Regions from separate parts of the Georgenia daeguensis genome, predicted to be linked through region 2. Evidence: riboswitches for the same ligand, from Rfam matches in the RefSeq annotation. Region 2 holds a riboswitch; the other holds the start of a gene.
What was found. A riboswitch is a leader RNA that binds a small molecule or an ion and turns the genes downstream of it on or off. The one in region 2 is predicted to bind S-adenosylmethionine.
Positions count from the first base shown of each region.

Region 1: linked by a shared signal. The riboswitch ahead of ABD774_RS11935 (methylenetetrahydrofolate reductase) and the one ahead of ABD774_RS14390 (O-succinylhomoserine sulfhydrylase) in region 2 are both predicted to bind S-adenosylmethionine.

Region 1 is NZ_BAABBA010000010.1:163,454-170,684, forward strand. Features, by position in the region: gene ABD774_RS11915 (MFS transporter) at 1-931, shown strand, start outside; gene ABD774_RS11920 (four-helix bundle copper-binding protein) at 962-1,363, opposite strand; gene ABD774_RS11925 (hypothetical protein) at 1,521-1,991, opposite strand; gene metE (5-methyltetrahydropteroyltriglutamate--homocysteine S-methyltransferase) at 2,142-4,502, opposite strand; gene ABD774_RS11935 (methylenetetrahydrofolate reductase) at 4,512-5,555, opposite strand; SAM riboswitch class I at 5,591-5,698, opposite strand; gene map (type I methionyl aminopeptidase) at 5,803-6,573, opposite strand; gene ABD774_RS11945 (PLDc N-terminal domain-containing protein) at 7,009-7,231, shown strand, end outside.
Region 2 is NZ_BAABBA010000015.1:6,993-14,223, forward strand. Features, by position in the region: gene tadA (tRNA adenosine(34) deaminase TadA) at 1-375, opposite strand, end outside; gene upp (uracil phosphoribosyltransferase) at 435-1,073, shown strand; gene ABD774_RS14385 (trimeric intracellular cation channel family protein) at 1,087-1,797, opposite strand; gene ABD774_RS14390 (O-succinylhomoserine sulfhydrylase) at 1,861-3,186, opposite strand; SAM riboswitch class I at 3,195-3,291, opposite strand; gene ABD774_RS14395 (alpha/beta hydrolase) at 3,443-4,450, shown strand; gene ABD774_RS14400 (MFS transporter) at 4,462-6,165, opposite strand; gene ABD774_RS14405 (MarR family winged helix-turn-helix transcriptional regulator) at 6,204-6,707, opposite strand; gene ABD774_RS14410 (DinB family protein) at 6,931-7,231, opposite strand, start outside.

The sequences.
Region 1 (7,231 bases), on a different contig from region 2:
CGCGTTCGCGCTCCTGCTCTCCGGCGGCTTCGGCGGGCTGGGGAGCTTCGAGGGCTCGGAGCGGGCGTGGGCCGCCGGGCACGTCGCGGCCGCCAACGCCCTGGCGTGGGTGGTCGTGAACCCGGTCGCCGCCTGGCTGACCGCCGCATGGTCGTGGCGGGCTGCACAGGCCGTCCCGGCGACGATCGCCGTCGTGGCCCTGCTGTCGGCGCGGAGGTCCGTGCCGGTCGAGGCGGCACCGGAATCGGGGCCGGCGGGGCCGGGACTCGCCCCGCCGGGGTCGGGACTCGCACCGCCGGGCCCGATGGCGACGGCGCAGCCGTCGGTGACGGCCGGGCGGTGGGCCCCGCTCACCGACCCGTCGGCGCGTCGCTGGGTGGTGGCCGAGACGGCGGCGTTCACCGCCTGGACCTCTCTGCTGACCTTCGCGGGCGCCTACTTCATCCAGCGGACCGCGGCGGACGAGGCGACGGTCGGCTGGCTGCTCGCGGCGGGCGCGGCGGCGTACCTGCTGACGTCGACGCGCTCCGCGGTCCTCGCACGGCGGCTGCGCACGCGGACGCTGGTGGCCGCGTCGGCGACGGCCATGGGCCTGCTGATGCCGCTCATGCTCGCGGTCGCCTCGACACGCGTCGGCGCCGTCGTCGCCTTCTGCCTCCTCGGGCTCCTCGCCGGGATCCGCACTCCGGCCTCCGCCCGCCTTGGTCTGGACCAGCTGCCGGGCAGGTCCGGCGCCATGATGGCGACACGGACCGCCGCGACCCAGCTGGGTTACCTGCTCGGCGCCGTCGCGGGCGGCACCCTCATCGCCGTGTGGGGCTACCGGGCGCTGGGGCTGGCGCTGGGCGCCGTCATGCTGCTCTCCGCGGCACTCGCGCTCCGCATCGCGGACAGCCGGCGGCCGCCGGGGGCGTCGGGCAGTGTCCGCTGAACCTGTGGCGGCCGTCCCCGACGAGCCGGGTCAGTTCATCGCGGCGAGCAGATCGGTGCAGACCTGCTCGCACGCGCCGCACGCCTCGGCGCACACCCGGCAGTGCTCGTGCATGTCCGCATGCGTCTCGCACTCCTCGCCGCAGGTACGGCACGCGATGACACACGCCTGGAGCTGGGCCCGGACGATGGTCAGATCGGTGTCCGTGCGGCGGGACAGCAGCCGCAGCGTCGTGGCGCACACGTCGGCGCAGTCCAGGTCGGTGCGGATGCAGCGGCGGAGCTCAGAGACCATGCCCTCGGCGAGGCAGGCGTCGGCGCAGGTGGTGCACGCCTGGGCACAGGCGGCGAGCGCGTCGATCGCGCGGGCGAGCAGATCGGTGTCGACGGTGGCCTGCTCGGGGTGCGAGCCCAGCATCTCGGCGGTCCTCATGACGTTCCTTCCGGTTGCGGGTCGGGCGCGGCGCGGGCGGCCACCACCCGTCGGTTCCCTCGACGGTACGAACCGCAGCCGACCCCCGCACCCGGGGATCGTCCGCCGCTCTCGGGGAGCGTCCGCCTGGGCCGGGCGGCGAGCATCGGCACGCCCGTCAGCGGACGACGGCGACACGCTCCCGCACGCCGGGCGACGCCGGGCCGAGGCGACGTGCGAGGGCGGCCGCGAGCCGCGAGGTCGCCACCGCCTGGGCGACGATCACCACGGGGAACGCCGCGAGCACGACGACCGTGAGGACCTGGAGCAGCCCTCCGGCGGCGAACGCCGTGCGGTCCTCCTGCAGCGGGATCACCACGCTCTGGAAGAGCAGCACCGCGGCCCCGAGCGCGAGCAGCACGCGGCTGGTCCGGCGCGCGCCGAGGGCCGCAGCCACCGCGCCGGGCACCGTCATCGCGGCGAACACGGCCAGGATGCCCAGCGTCCCCGTGAGAGAGAAGCGGCCCTCCTCACCGGACAGCACCACGAGCAGACGCATGAGCACCCGCGCGAGGCCACCCGCGAGGAGAGCGAGCACGAGGGCCGCGAGGAACCCCGCGCCCAGCCGGGGCACGAGCTGTCGAATCATGGCTGGTTCCGATCTCCCCGGGAGGCTGGGCGAACGTGCGGTCGCCGTCGACCGCGCCGCCCCGGAGAGTAGCGACATCCCGTGCCGACGCGACAGCCGCCACAACGGGGGATGCGGCTCGCCGACGGGCGGGCGGGCCGGAGCGGAACGTCAGAGGGTCGCGCGCACGGCCCTGGCAGCCTGGACGAGGTTCGTCAGGGCCGCCGTCGCCTCCTCGAAGCTGCGCGTCTTGAGCCCGCAGTCCGGGTTGACCCACAGCTGGCCGGCGGGCACCGCGGCCAGCGCGGCGGTGAGCAGGCCGGCGACCTCCTCGGTGGTGGGCACGCGCGGGGAGTGGATGTCGTACACGCCGGGCCCCACGCCGCGGCAGAACCCGGCGGCGCGGAGCCCCGGGAGGATCTCCATCCGCGAGCGCGCCGCCTCGATGCTGGTCACGTCGGCGTCCATGGCGTCGATCGCGTCGAGGATGTCGCCGAACTCGGAGTAGCACAGGTGGGTGTGCACCTGGGTGTCGCGCCCGGCCACGGCGGTGGCGACCCGGAACGCCCGCACCGCCCAGGCGAGGTACTCCTCCCGGTCGGCCCGGCGCAGCGGCAGCAGCTCGCGCAGCGCCGGCTCGTCCACCTGCACGATCCGGATGCCGGCGTCCTGCAGGTCCGCGATCTCGTCGCGCAGCGCAAGGGCCACCTGCTGGGCGGTCTCGGCGAGCGGCTGGTCGTCCCGGACGAACGACCACGCCAGCATCGTCACCGGCCCGGTGACCACGGCCTTGACCGGCCGGTCGGTGAGGGAGGCCGCGTACGCCGTCCACGGCAGCGTCATCGGCGCCCGCCGCGCGACGTCGCCCCACAGGATCGGCGGCCGCGTGCACCGCGAGCCGTAGGACTGCACCCACCCGTGGTCGGTGACCGCGAACCCGTCGAGCTGCTCGGCGAAGAACTGCACCATGTCGTTGCGCTCGGGCTCGCCGTGCACGAGCACGTCGAGGCCGAGCTCCTCCTGGAGGCGCACCACCCGGGCGATCTCCTCGCGCACCACGCGCTCGTAGCCCTCGCGGTCCAGGTCGTGCTTCTTCAGCGCCACGCGCGCCCGGCGCAGCTCGGCCGTCTGCGGGAACGACCCGATCGTCGTCGTCGGCAGGGCGGGCAGGCGGAGGGTCGCGGCCTGCGCGGCGCTCCGCTCCTCGTACGGCGCGCGGGCGAGGTCCGGCTCGGTCAGCGCGGCGACGCGGGCGGCGACGTCGTCGCGCCGCACCCCCGGGAGCCTGGTCCGGGCGTCGCGCGCCTGCCCCGCGGCCGCCAGCTCGGCGCGGACCGAGCCGGCTCCGAGCGCGAGCCCGCGGGCGAGGATCTGCACCTCCTCCACCTTCTGGTCGGCGAACGCCAGGGCCGGGCGCAGGGACAGCCCCAGGCGCCGCTCGCGGGAGGCGTCGTGCGGGACGTGCAGGAGGGAGCACGATGTCGAGACCCCCACCCGTGCGCCCTCGCCGATGCCGTCGCTGAGCCGCTGGAGGAGGTCGAGGGCCCGCTCGAGGTCGGTGCGCCAGACGTTGCGCCCGTCCACGACGCCGCCCACCACCACCTTGCCGGCGAGGCGGCGCAGCACCTCGGGGCGGGGCAGCGGGCCGCGGACCAGGTCGAGCCCGACCGCCTCGACGTGGCTGTCCGCGACCAGGGGCAGCGCATCCCCCAGGTCGCCGTACGGCGCCGCGAGGAACAGGGCGGGCCGCGCCGGCCGGGCGAGGTCCCCGGCCAGCGTCTCGAGCCCGCGGCTCAGCGCCGCGAGCACGCGTTCCCGCGGCACGTCCCAGGTGTCCACCACGAGGGCGGGCTCGTCGAGCTGGACCCACGGCGCGCCGGCGTCCCCGAAGGCGCGCAGCAGGTCCGCGTAGGCGGCGAGGACGTCGTCGAGCCGGTCGAGCGGGTGGAACCCCTTGGGCGAGCCCTCCGCGGGCTTGCTGAGGAGGAGGAAGGTCAGCGGGCCCACCACCACCGGCCGCACGGTGTCGCCGTCGGCGGCGGCCTGCAGGAAGTCGCGCACCAGCCTGTCGTCGGCGAATCGGATCGGGGTGCCGGGCCCGATCTCGGGGACGAGGTAGTGGTAGTTGGAGTCGAACCACTTCGTCAGCTCGAGCGGCGCCCGCTCGCCGTCGCCCCGCGCGAGGGCGAAGTAGCCGTCCGGGCCGACCCGCCCGGCGGCGTCGACCACGTGGGCGAAGCGCTCGGGCACGGCGCCGAGCATCACGGCGGCGTCGAGCACGTGGTCGTACGGGGAGAAGTCCAGCGGGATGGCGCCGTCGTCGAAGGTGAGCCCGAGGTCGGCCAGGTGCCGCCGGGTCTCCATGCGCAGCTTCTCGAGGCTCACCTGCAGGTCGTCGACCTCGCTGCGGCCGGACCAGAACGCCTCGAGCGCCTTCTTCAGCTGCCGCCCAGGGCCGATCCGCGGGTACCCCAGGACCGTGGCCCCGGGGAAGTACGGCACGGTGCGGTCCACGGTGACCGGGCTGGGCATGGCGGCTCCTCAGTTCGGGGCGACGTCCCCATTGTGCTGGGGGGAGCCGTAGGACGCGCCGGCTGCCGCGGTCGGGCGTGCGGCGGCCTCCGGGCCGGCGATCGCGGGGTTGCGCAGCCCGCGGGCCCGCAGGTGCTCGAGGACGTCGAGGGCCGGGCGGTCCTGGTTGAAGGTGTACAGGTGCAGCCCCGGCGCCCCGGCCGACAGCACGCCGTCGATGAGCGTCAGCGTCGCGTCGATGCCGCGCCGCACGCGCTCGACGTCGTCCTCGACCGCGAGCAGGGCGTCGAGCGACGCGGGCACCGGCACCCCGGTGAGCTGGGCGAGGCGGTGCAGCCGCCCCGGGTCGGTCATGGGGATGACCCCGGGCAGGATCGGGATGTGGATCCCGGCCTCGCGGGCGTCGACCACCAGCGACGCGTAGGCCTCGGCGTCGAAGAACACCTGCGTGATCGCGAAGTCGGCGCCGGAGTCCTGCTTCTCGTGCAGCGCCGCCAGCTCCGCCTCGCGGGTGTGGCTCGCGCCGGAGGGGTAGGCGGCGACGGCGACCGAGACGACGTCGGCCGGTGCGATCCCCAGGTCCTGGGCGACGACGGAGGGCGGCTCCGCCGTCGTCTCGCGTCCGCCGTCGGGGCGGGGGGCGCCCAGCCGCTCGTACTCGACCTCCCTGATGAGGCGGACGAGGTCGCTGGCCCGGCTCAGGCCGCCGGCGCAGGGCACCCACTCGGTCTCGCCGGCCGGCGGGTCGCCGCGCAGGGCGAGGAAGTCGCGCACGCCGGCGTCCAGCAGGCCGCGCACCCGGTCGGCGAGCTCCTCGCGGGTGGCGCCCACGCAGGTCAGGTGCGCGATCGGCGGCACGCCGGTCTCGGCGAGCAGGCGGTGCACGAGCTCGGCGGAGGCGGTGCGCGAGGAACCGGAGGCGCCGTAGGTCACGGAGAAGAAGTCCGGTCCGGCGTCGGCCATGCGGAGCACCCGCTGCCACACGGTCTCGACCAGCTCCGCCCGCCGCGGCGGGTAGAGCTCGAAGGAGACCGTCGGGTGGTCGGTGGGCACGGTCACGAGGCTAGACGTCGACACCGGCTGATCACACTCCATCGCACCTGGCGTGAGCACCTTCCTGCGGCGACGGCGGGGCGTCGGCGAGGGGGTTGCTGCGGCGTCACGGAGCCAGGACTCTCGGCCGCTCTGGATGGTCAGGGCCGATCATGACCGATCGGACGGGCCCGGCGGGCACCGGGACGCGGAGGTCCCACCCACTGAGACCTGGGTGGCTGGCCGGGCAGGCTGGCGGACGTGTGCCTCACCCGTTGCGGGCGGTGAGCACCACGGGACCGTCCTCGGTCACGGCGACGGTGTGCTCGGAGTGGGCGCCGCGCGAGCCGTCCTTGCTGCGCAGCGTCCAGCCGTCGTCGTCGGTGTAGAGCTCGTCCGTGCCGGACATGAACCACGGCTCGATCGCGATGACGAGGCCCGGACGCAGCGGCAGACCGCGGTGCGGGCGGCCGTCGTTGGGCACGTGCGGGTCGCCGTGCATGGTCCGGCCCACGCCGTGCCCGCCGAACTGGGTGTTGACCCGGTAGCCGTAGGAGGCGGCCACGCCTCCGATGCGGGCGGAGATGTCGCCGATCTTGTTGCCGACGACGGCGGTCTCGATCGCGGCGTCGAGGGCGGCCTCCGTGGCCTCGATGACCTTCAGGTCCTCCGGCCGCGCGCTGCCGACCACCACGCTGAGCGCGGAGTCGGCCACCCACCCGTCGACGCTCGCGGCGAAGTCGACGGAGAGAAGGTCGCCGTCGCGCAACGCGTAGTCGTGGGGCAGCCCGTGCAGCACCGCGTCGTTGACCGAGGTGCACAGGACGTAGCCGAACGGGGAGGCGCCGAAGGAGGGGTGGTAGTCGATGTAGCAGGACTCGGCGCCACGCTCGCGGATCATGTCGTGGGCGAGCGCGTCGAGCTCGAGGAGGTTGACGCCGACGGCGGCCTTCTCCTTCAGGGCGGTCAGCACCTCGGCGACGAAGGAGCCGGCCGGGCGCATGGCCTCGATCTCGGCGGGGGTCTTCAGGTCGATCACGGCCTCAAGGTTAGGTGCCCGGGCCGTCGGTTCGCCGTCCCGGGGGTGCGACCTCCCCCACGCCCTCCGCGTCCGCGGCCCGTCTGGTTCCGCGCGCGCATGGCAGCCTGCCCGGGCCGCACCAGCGCTCGCCCGACGAATCAGTGCTCCTCAGCAGACGAAGTGGTCTCAGGCGCGCTTGGTCTGCGCAGGAGCACTTAAGCATCGAGAGCGTCCGGGGCGCCCAGCGCTTAGCAGCCGGCCGACGTCGGTGCGCCGGGTGGGGTCGGCGGAAGGGTGGGCAGGGGGAGTGGGTGGCGGGCGGAGGGGTGGGTGTGGCGGTCGGGCGGCCACCGGACCTGGACGCGGTTGCCGTTCGGCTGTGCTCGGCCGCCGCCGGCGCGATGCTTGGAGAAGGGCGCACACGCCTCGAGATCACGAGAGAAGGGACCGGCGATGACCGGTAGGAAGATGACCGGGAAGAAGGGCTGGAAGGACCTGACGCCCGCACAGCGCCGGGCGGTCGGGGCCCTGGGCGCCGTCGAGGCGGCCCTCGCGATCGCCGCCTGGACCGACCTGGCGCGGCGCCCGCCCGAGCTGGTCAGGGGGTCGAAGATCGCCTGGGCCGGGATCATCGCGATCAACTTCGTCGGGCCGCTCCTCTACTTCTCCCGCGGTC
Region 2 (7,231 bases):
GGACCCCGTCGCGCCGGCCTTGGGGTCCCAGGCACCGAGGACCACCCGCTCCACCCTCGCCAGCACGATCGCGCCCGCGCACATCGTGCACGGCTCGAGCGTGACCACCAGCGTGCAGCCCTCCAGCCGCCACGTCCCCAGGGCGGCGGCCGCCTCCCGCAGGGCGAGGATCTCGGCGTGGGCGGTGGGGTCGCCGTCGGCCTCACGCCGGTTCCGGCCCCGCCCGACGACGGAGCCGTCGGGCGCGAGGACGACGGCACCGACCGGGACGTCGCCGTCGCCGACCGCCTCGCGTGCCAGCTCCAGGGCGAGCCGCATCGCGTCGTCGAGCACCGCGTCGGTCGGCGGCGCGGCACCCGGGCCCGTGGCGGTCATGGGAGCCATGATGGCGCACGCCGTGCGGCGGGCCGGGCGACGGACGGTACGTTGGGCGCATGCGCCTGCACGTCGCGGACCACCCGCTGATCGCCCACAAGCTGACCGTCCTGCGCGACGAGACCACAGAGTCCCCGACGTTCCGGCTCCTCGTGGACGAGCTCGTCACCCTCCTGGCCTACGAGGCCACGCGCGACGTCCGGGTGACCCAGATCCAGGTGACCACCCCGGTGGCGACGACGACGGGCACGCACCTCGCCTCGCCGCGCCCGATCGTGGTGCCGATCCTGCGGGCGGGCCTGGGCATGCTCGAGGGCATGACGCGGCTGCTCCCGACGGCGGAGGTGGGCTTCCTCGGGCTGCAGCGCGACGAGAAGACCTACGAGGCGATCACCTACGCCAACCGCCTGCCCGACGACCTCTCGGGCCGCCAGTGCTTCGTGCTCGACCCGATGCTCGCCACCGGTCACACGCTCGTCGCGGCCATCGACTACCTCCTGGAGAAGGGCGCGCGGGACGTCACCGCCATCTGCCTGCTCGCGGCCCCGGAGGGCCTGCGCACGCTCGACGAGGCGATCGGTGAGCGCGGCGACGTCACCATCGTCACGGCCGCCGTCGACGAGCGGCTCAACGAGCACAAGTACATCGTCCCCGGCCTCGGCGACGCGGGCGACCGCCTCTACGGCGTCGTCGACTGACGCCGGGGTCGCCTCAGCCGGGCTCCCGCGGCAGGTGCCGCCGCCACCAGCGCTGCAGCCGGCTCGGGACGGGCAGCCGGACCGCCTCCGCGTCGGGGAGGACCCAGCGGCGCCAGTGCGCCAGGATGCTCACGCCGGCGCCCACCACGATCGCGGCGACCATCCCCGCCGTCTCGTACCCCCAGGAGTACAGGGCGGTCATCGCCAGGCAGGCGAACACGGCCGACGTCGCGTAGAGGGTGTTGCCGCCGAAGATGGACGGCACCTGCCCGACGACGACGTCGCGGATCATGCCGCCGCCGACGGCGGTGGTCACCCCGAGGAGGACCGCCGGGAGCGCACCGAGGCCGGCCGCGAGCGCCTTGGCCGTCCCGGTGGCGGCCCAGCAGCCCAGCACGACGCCGTCGGCCAGCAGGAACGTCCGGTTCCACCACCGCCCGCCCAGCGGGACGAAGAAGGCGACGACGGCGCCCGCCAGGGCGGTGCCGAGGTAGTACGGGTCCGTCAGGGCCACCGGCGGGCCCGCCTGCAGGAGGGTGTCGCGCAGCATGCCGCCGCCGAGCGCGGACACGATCGCGAGGATCGCGAAGCCCACGAGGTCGAAGCGGCGCTGACGCGCGATGGTCCCGCCCAGCACCCCGTTGAGGAGCACGCCGGTGAGGTCGATCGCGCGGAAGACGTCCGGCAGGAGGTCTCCGAGCTGTTCCGTCACGTCCGCGGCCACACCAGATCCTTGCGCCCGCCCCGGCGGCGGGCAACGGGAACCCGGCGCGCCGCCTCAGCCGCCTCAGCCGGCGACGGCCGGCACCCGCCCCTGCGCGCCCCGCACGCCACGGAAGACAGCGAGCGCCGCGTCCAGGTCCTCCCGGAGGTCCTCGACGTCCTCGAGCCCCACGGAGAACCGCACGGTGGTCGGGAGGATGCCGAGCGCGTCGCGGGTGCCCGGGTCGACCCGGCGGTGCGTCGTCGTCGCCGGGTGCGTGACCATCGACTTCGCGTCGCCGAGGTTGTTGGAGATGTCCACCACGCGCAGGGCGTCGAGGAAGGCGAACGTGCGCTCGACGTCGGCTCGGGCGGCCGGGTCCGCGCTGGCGAGCCCGGAGCCGTCGAGGGTGAACGTGACGACCGTCCCGCCCCCGCTCATCTGCGCCCGCGCGAGGTCGTGCTGCGGGTGGGAGGCGAGGAACGGGTAGCGCACCGAGGCCACGCCCGGCTGCTCCTGGAGCCACCGCGCCAGCTCCAGCGCCGTGGCGGTCTGCGCGCGCACCCGCAGCGGCAGCGTCTCCAGCCCCTTGGCGAGCACCCACGCGTTGAACGGCGCGAGGTTGGGGCCGGTGCTGCGGATCAGGGACTGCACGGGCCCGCGCACCAGCTCGCGCGCGCCGAGGATCGCGCCGCCCATGACCCGGCCCTGGCCGTCGATGTGCTTGGTCGCGGAGTAGACGACGACATCGGCGCCGAGCTCGAGCGGCCGCTGCAGCACCGGGGTGGCGAAGACGTTGTCCACGACGACCGTCGCGCCGGCGGCGTGGGCGAGGCGGGCGATCGCGGGCAGGTCGAGGACGTCCTGCATCGGGTTGGACGGCGACTCGAGGAAAACGACGTCGGCGGGGGTGGCGAGCGCCGCGGCCCACTGGTCGAGGTCGGTGCCGGTGACGTAGTCGGTCCGCACGCCCCACCGCGCCAGGACGTCGTCGAAGACGCACAGGGTGGAGCCGAACAGCTCCCGGGCCGCCACGATGCGCGAGCCGCTGCTCACCAGCGCCGCGAGGGCGGTGAAGACGGCTGACATGCCGGTCGACGTCGCGTAGCAGTCCTCGGCCCCCTCGATGAGGGCGAGCCGCTCCTCGAAGGTGGTGACGGTGGGGTTGGTGTAGCGCGAGTAGGTGTAGCGCTCGATCTCCTCGGCGAACGCCGCCTCGGCCTCGGCGGCGCGGTCGTAGACGAAGCCCTGGGTGAGGTAGAGCGCCTCGGAGGTCTCCTGGAACGCGCTGCGGTACTGCCCGCCGCGCACCGCGAGGGTGCCGGGGCGCAGGCCCGCGGGGTCGACCGCGGGCCGCGGCAGGTCCGGCGGACAGAAAGGCTCGGACGGACAGGCAGGCAGGTCGGACATGTCGCGCTCCTCCATCGGTCCTGGCGGAAGCACCCTTCCCCACACGCAGGTGGGAGGTTGCTGCAGCGTCGTCGAGCCAGATCTCTCGGCTGCTCTGGATGGTGTCCGGCGATCGTACGGTGCGGCCCGGGCGGGGCGGGGTCGCGCCCGGCCCAAGGCCGCATGCTGAGACCGGGCCCTGGCCGCGTCCACCTGCCGGACCGGTCCGCGCGGCCGCGGCTGACCGCACCGGCGGTCCTGCTGACATGATCGGGCCATGAGCTACGACGCCCAGCCCGCAGCCGCGCCCCCGCCCGTCGACGACGACCTGCTGGGTCCGCCGTGGGTGGCGCGCACGATCCCGCTCGGCGACCGTCTCGACGGCGGGGAGGAGCCCGGCGCCCCGGACGTCGCGACGCTCGTCCACCAGAGGGACGCCGGCTCCGCGACCCGAGCTGTGCTCTACCTGCCCGGGTTCGTCGACTACTTCTTCCAGGCCGAGCACGCCCAGGCGTGGATCGACGCCGGCTACGACTTCTACGGCCTGGACATGCGCCGCTCCGGCCGCTCCACGAACGGGCACCCGCGCCCGGACGACATCCGTGACCTGCGCGTGCAGGACGAGGAGATCGGCAAGGCCCTCGCGATCATCCGGGAGGGCGGCCCGCGCCCCGTGGTCCTCCTCGGGCACTCGACCGGCGGCCTGCAGGCAGTGCTCTGGGCGGCCGACCACCCCGGAAGCGTGGACGCCGTCGTCCTCAACTCCCCGTGGCTGGACCTCAACTCCGGCTGGTTCACCCGGGTCCCGGTCACCGAGATCGTCGACAAGCTCGGGGCCTGGCTGCCGAGCCTCCCGGTGGGCTCGCTCAGCCAGGCCTACGGCAGGTACCTGCACACCGGCACCGGCGGTGACTGGGAGTACGACCTGTCGCTGAAGCCCCACGAGGGCTTCCCCGCCCGCGCCGGGTTCGTCCGCACGGTCCGCCGCGCCCAGGCCGAGATCGGCCGAGGGCTCGAGGTCTCGGTGCCCGTGCTCCTGTGCTGCTCCACGCGGTCCGGGGACAGCAAGCACCCCGGGCCGGCGGACCTGTCGACCTCCGACGTGGTCCTCGACGTGCGCCAGATGATCAGCCGGGCGCCCATGATCGGGGAGGACGTCACGATCCTCCAGGTGCCGGGCGGCATCCACGACCTCGCGCTCTCCCCCCAGCCGGGCCGGGAGTACTACACCCGCAGCGCGATCGAGTGGGCGGACGCCCGTCTGGGCGTCGACGGCGGAGCCTGACCCTACGGATCTCAGCGACCGACCTGCTCCAGGTCCGGCGACGCCGGCCCGGTTCCGCCGTCGTCCGCGGTGCGTCCCGTCTCGCCGCTCCGGTCGACCATGGCTGTGGTGGCGGGCGTGACGTCCCCGGGTGCCGCCGTCGTCCCGGGGCCGGCGTCGGCCTCGATGACCTCGCGCGCGGCGGCGGGGACCTCCCAGGTGGAGCGCAGCTCGGTGCCACGCATGAAGGCGACGGCGACCAGGCCCACCGCCGCGATCAGCGCCGCCCCGGCGAAGACCATGCCGATGCCGTCGCCGTACGCCTCGCGAACCACCTCGGCCATGTCCGCCGGCAGCGCGGAGAGGTCGAGGGAGGAGGTGGAGGAGTCGAGCTCGGTCACGTCGATGCCGCGCTCCGCGTACCCGGCGAGGGTCAGCGAGGTGACCCGGGCGGCGTAGACCGCGCCGAGCACCTGGATGCCGACCGCGCCGCCGAGGCTGCGGAAGAACGTCACGGTCGAGGTGGCGGCGCCGACGTTGCCGACGTCCACGGTGTTCTGCACCGCCAGCACCAGGTTCTGCATGGACGCGCCGAGGCCGAGCCCGGCGAGGAGCAGGTACAGGCTCACCGCCCACAGCGGGGTGGTCGCGCCGACGGTGGCCATGAGCCCCATGCCTGCAGCCAGGAGCGCCACGCCGCCGACGACGTAGGGCTTCCACCGCCCGCTCCGCGTGACCAGGTTCCCGGACACCGTGGAGGAGATCAGCAGGCCACCCATGAGCGGCAGGCCCAGCCAGCCGGCGATCGTCGGGCTGTACCCGCGGCCGATCTGGAAGTACTGGCCCAGGAAGATCATCGTCCCGAACATCGCGGTGCCGACGGCGAGGCTCGCCACGACCGCCAGCGCCGTGGTCCGCTCGGTGAGGATGTGCAGCGGCACCACCGGCTCGCTGACGCGCCGCTCGACCAGGACGAACGCCAGCGCGGCGACCACGGCGCCGGTGAGCATCGCCGCCGTCTGCCAGGACATCCAGGCGAACTCGTGGTTGGCGAACGAGACCCAGATGAGCAGCAGCGTGGCGGACAGGGAGATGAGGGCCGCGCCGGCCCAGTCGACCTTCGCACCCGGACGGCCGCGGCCGGGCACGTGGAGGTTCTTCCAGAGCACGGCGAACGCGGCCGCCACGAAGGGGATCGCCACCCAGAAGCACCAGCGCCAGCCGAGCCACGGGAGGTCCACGATGAGGCCGCCGACGAGGGGCCCGGACACGGTCGCCAGGGCGATGACGGCGCCCATGTAGCCGTTGTACCGGCCGCGCTGCCGCGGCGGGATGATCGTGGCGATGATGATCTGGGTGAGCACCATGTTGGCGCCCATCCCGATGCCCTGGATCACCCGGACGGCGATGAGCATGCCCGCGGAGGTCGACATGCCGGCCACCAGCGAGCCGAGCGCGAAGAGCGCGAGCGAGCCGAGCAGCAGCTTCTTCTTGTCGAAGAGGTCGGCCAGCTTCCCGGCGATCGGGGTGATCGCCGTCGAGGCGAGGATCGTCGAGGTGACGATCCAGGTGTACTGCTGCTGGGTCCCCCCGATCTCGCCGACGATCACCGGAAGCGCGTTGCCCACGATGGTGCCGGAGAGGTTGGCGACGAACATCCCGAGCAGCAGGCCGGTGAGCACCTTGAGGATCTGCCGGTGCTCCTCGTGCGCGAGCGCCGCCTGCTCCGACGTCATGCCGGCGTAGGCCCGGCGGGAGGTCAGGTCCTTCTTCTTCACGCGTGATCCTTGGCTTCGGTGTCGGCCGGCGCGGTGCCGGAGAGCTTGGCGTAGACGACGGCGGAGGCGTCCGTGAGGTCCGCGAGGTCGTCGGCGAGGCGGCTGATCCGCTCGACCGGCCAGTCCTCCATGGAGCCGACGACCGCCTCGAGGTGCAGGCGGCGCACCTCGCGGAGCTTCTCGCGCCCCGCCTCCGTGAGGGAGACGAGCGAGGCGCGGCCGTCGTCCGGGTCCGACCGTCGGGCGACCAGGCCCAGCTTCTCCAGGGCCGCCACCTGGCGGCTGACCACCGAAGGATCGACCAGCTGGTGCGTGGCGAGCCCCGCGACGCGGCACTCCTGGGACCGGTGCAGCGCGAAGAGCAGCTGGACCTGGGCGCCCTGGAGCCCGCAGGCCTGCGCCACGAGCGCGGCGGAGGTGCGGCTGCGGCGGATCAAGGAGGTGAGCGCCTCGAGGACGCGCTCGGAGGCCTCGGGCCGCGCGAGGGAGGAATCGGACATGTCCCCCACGGTACATCTACATGCACCATGCATCTATCTAGTGGGCTGGTGTTGTCGGTCACCGGCGCGCTCGGCGGCTCGGCGGCTCGCTCGCGTGAGTCGTGTCAGCCCCGCACGGCCGAGGGACCTGGCCCGTGAGGACCTACATCTGCGTCGAGAACCGACTTCCCGACGTCGGTCCTCGGCTCGTTCTGCGGTCCTCAGAAAGGAGTCGCGTGCGCCGTCAGCCGCGCACGTCGTGCAGGTGGTGCAGCACGTCGTGGACGAAGTACTGGGCGAGCGTGCGCACGGTGAACGCCGACCCGTTGGACCGCAGCCCCGGACGCTCCCACGCGCTCTGGGGGACCGCCTCGAACGCGTCCGCGACGGCGGTGCCCGCGCCGGCGAGCTCCTCCGCGACCACCGCGGGGTCCTGGTCCCGGTACCGGCCGGCGACGGCCGCGGCGTCCTGGTCCCAGTCGGCGAAGGTGGGACCGTCCTCCGCGAGCATGAGCGCCAGGCGGGCCCGGAACACGCCGAAGACG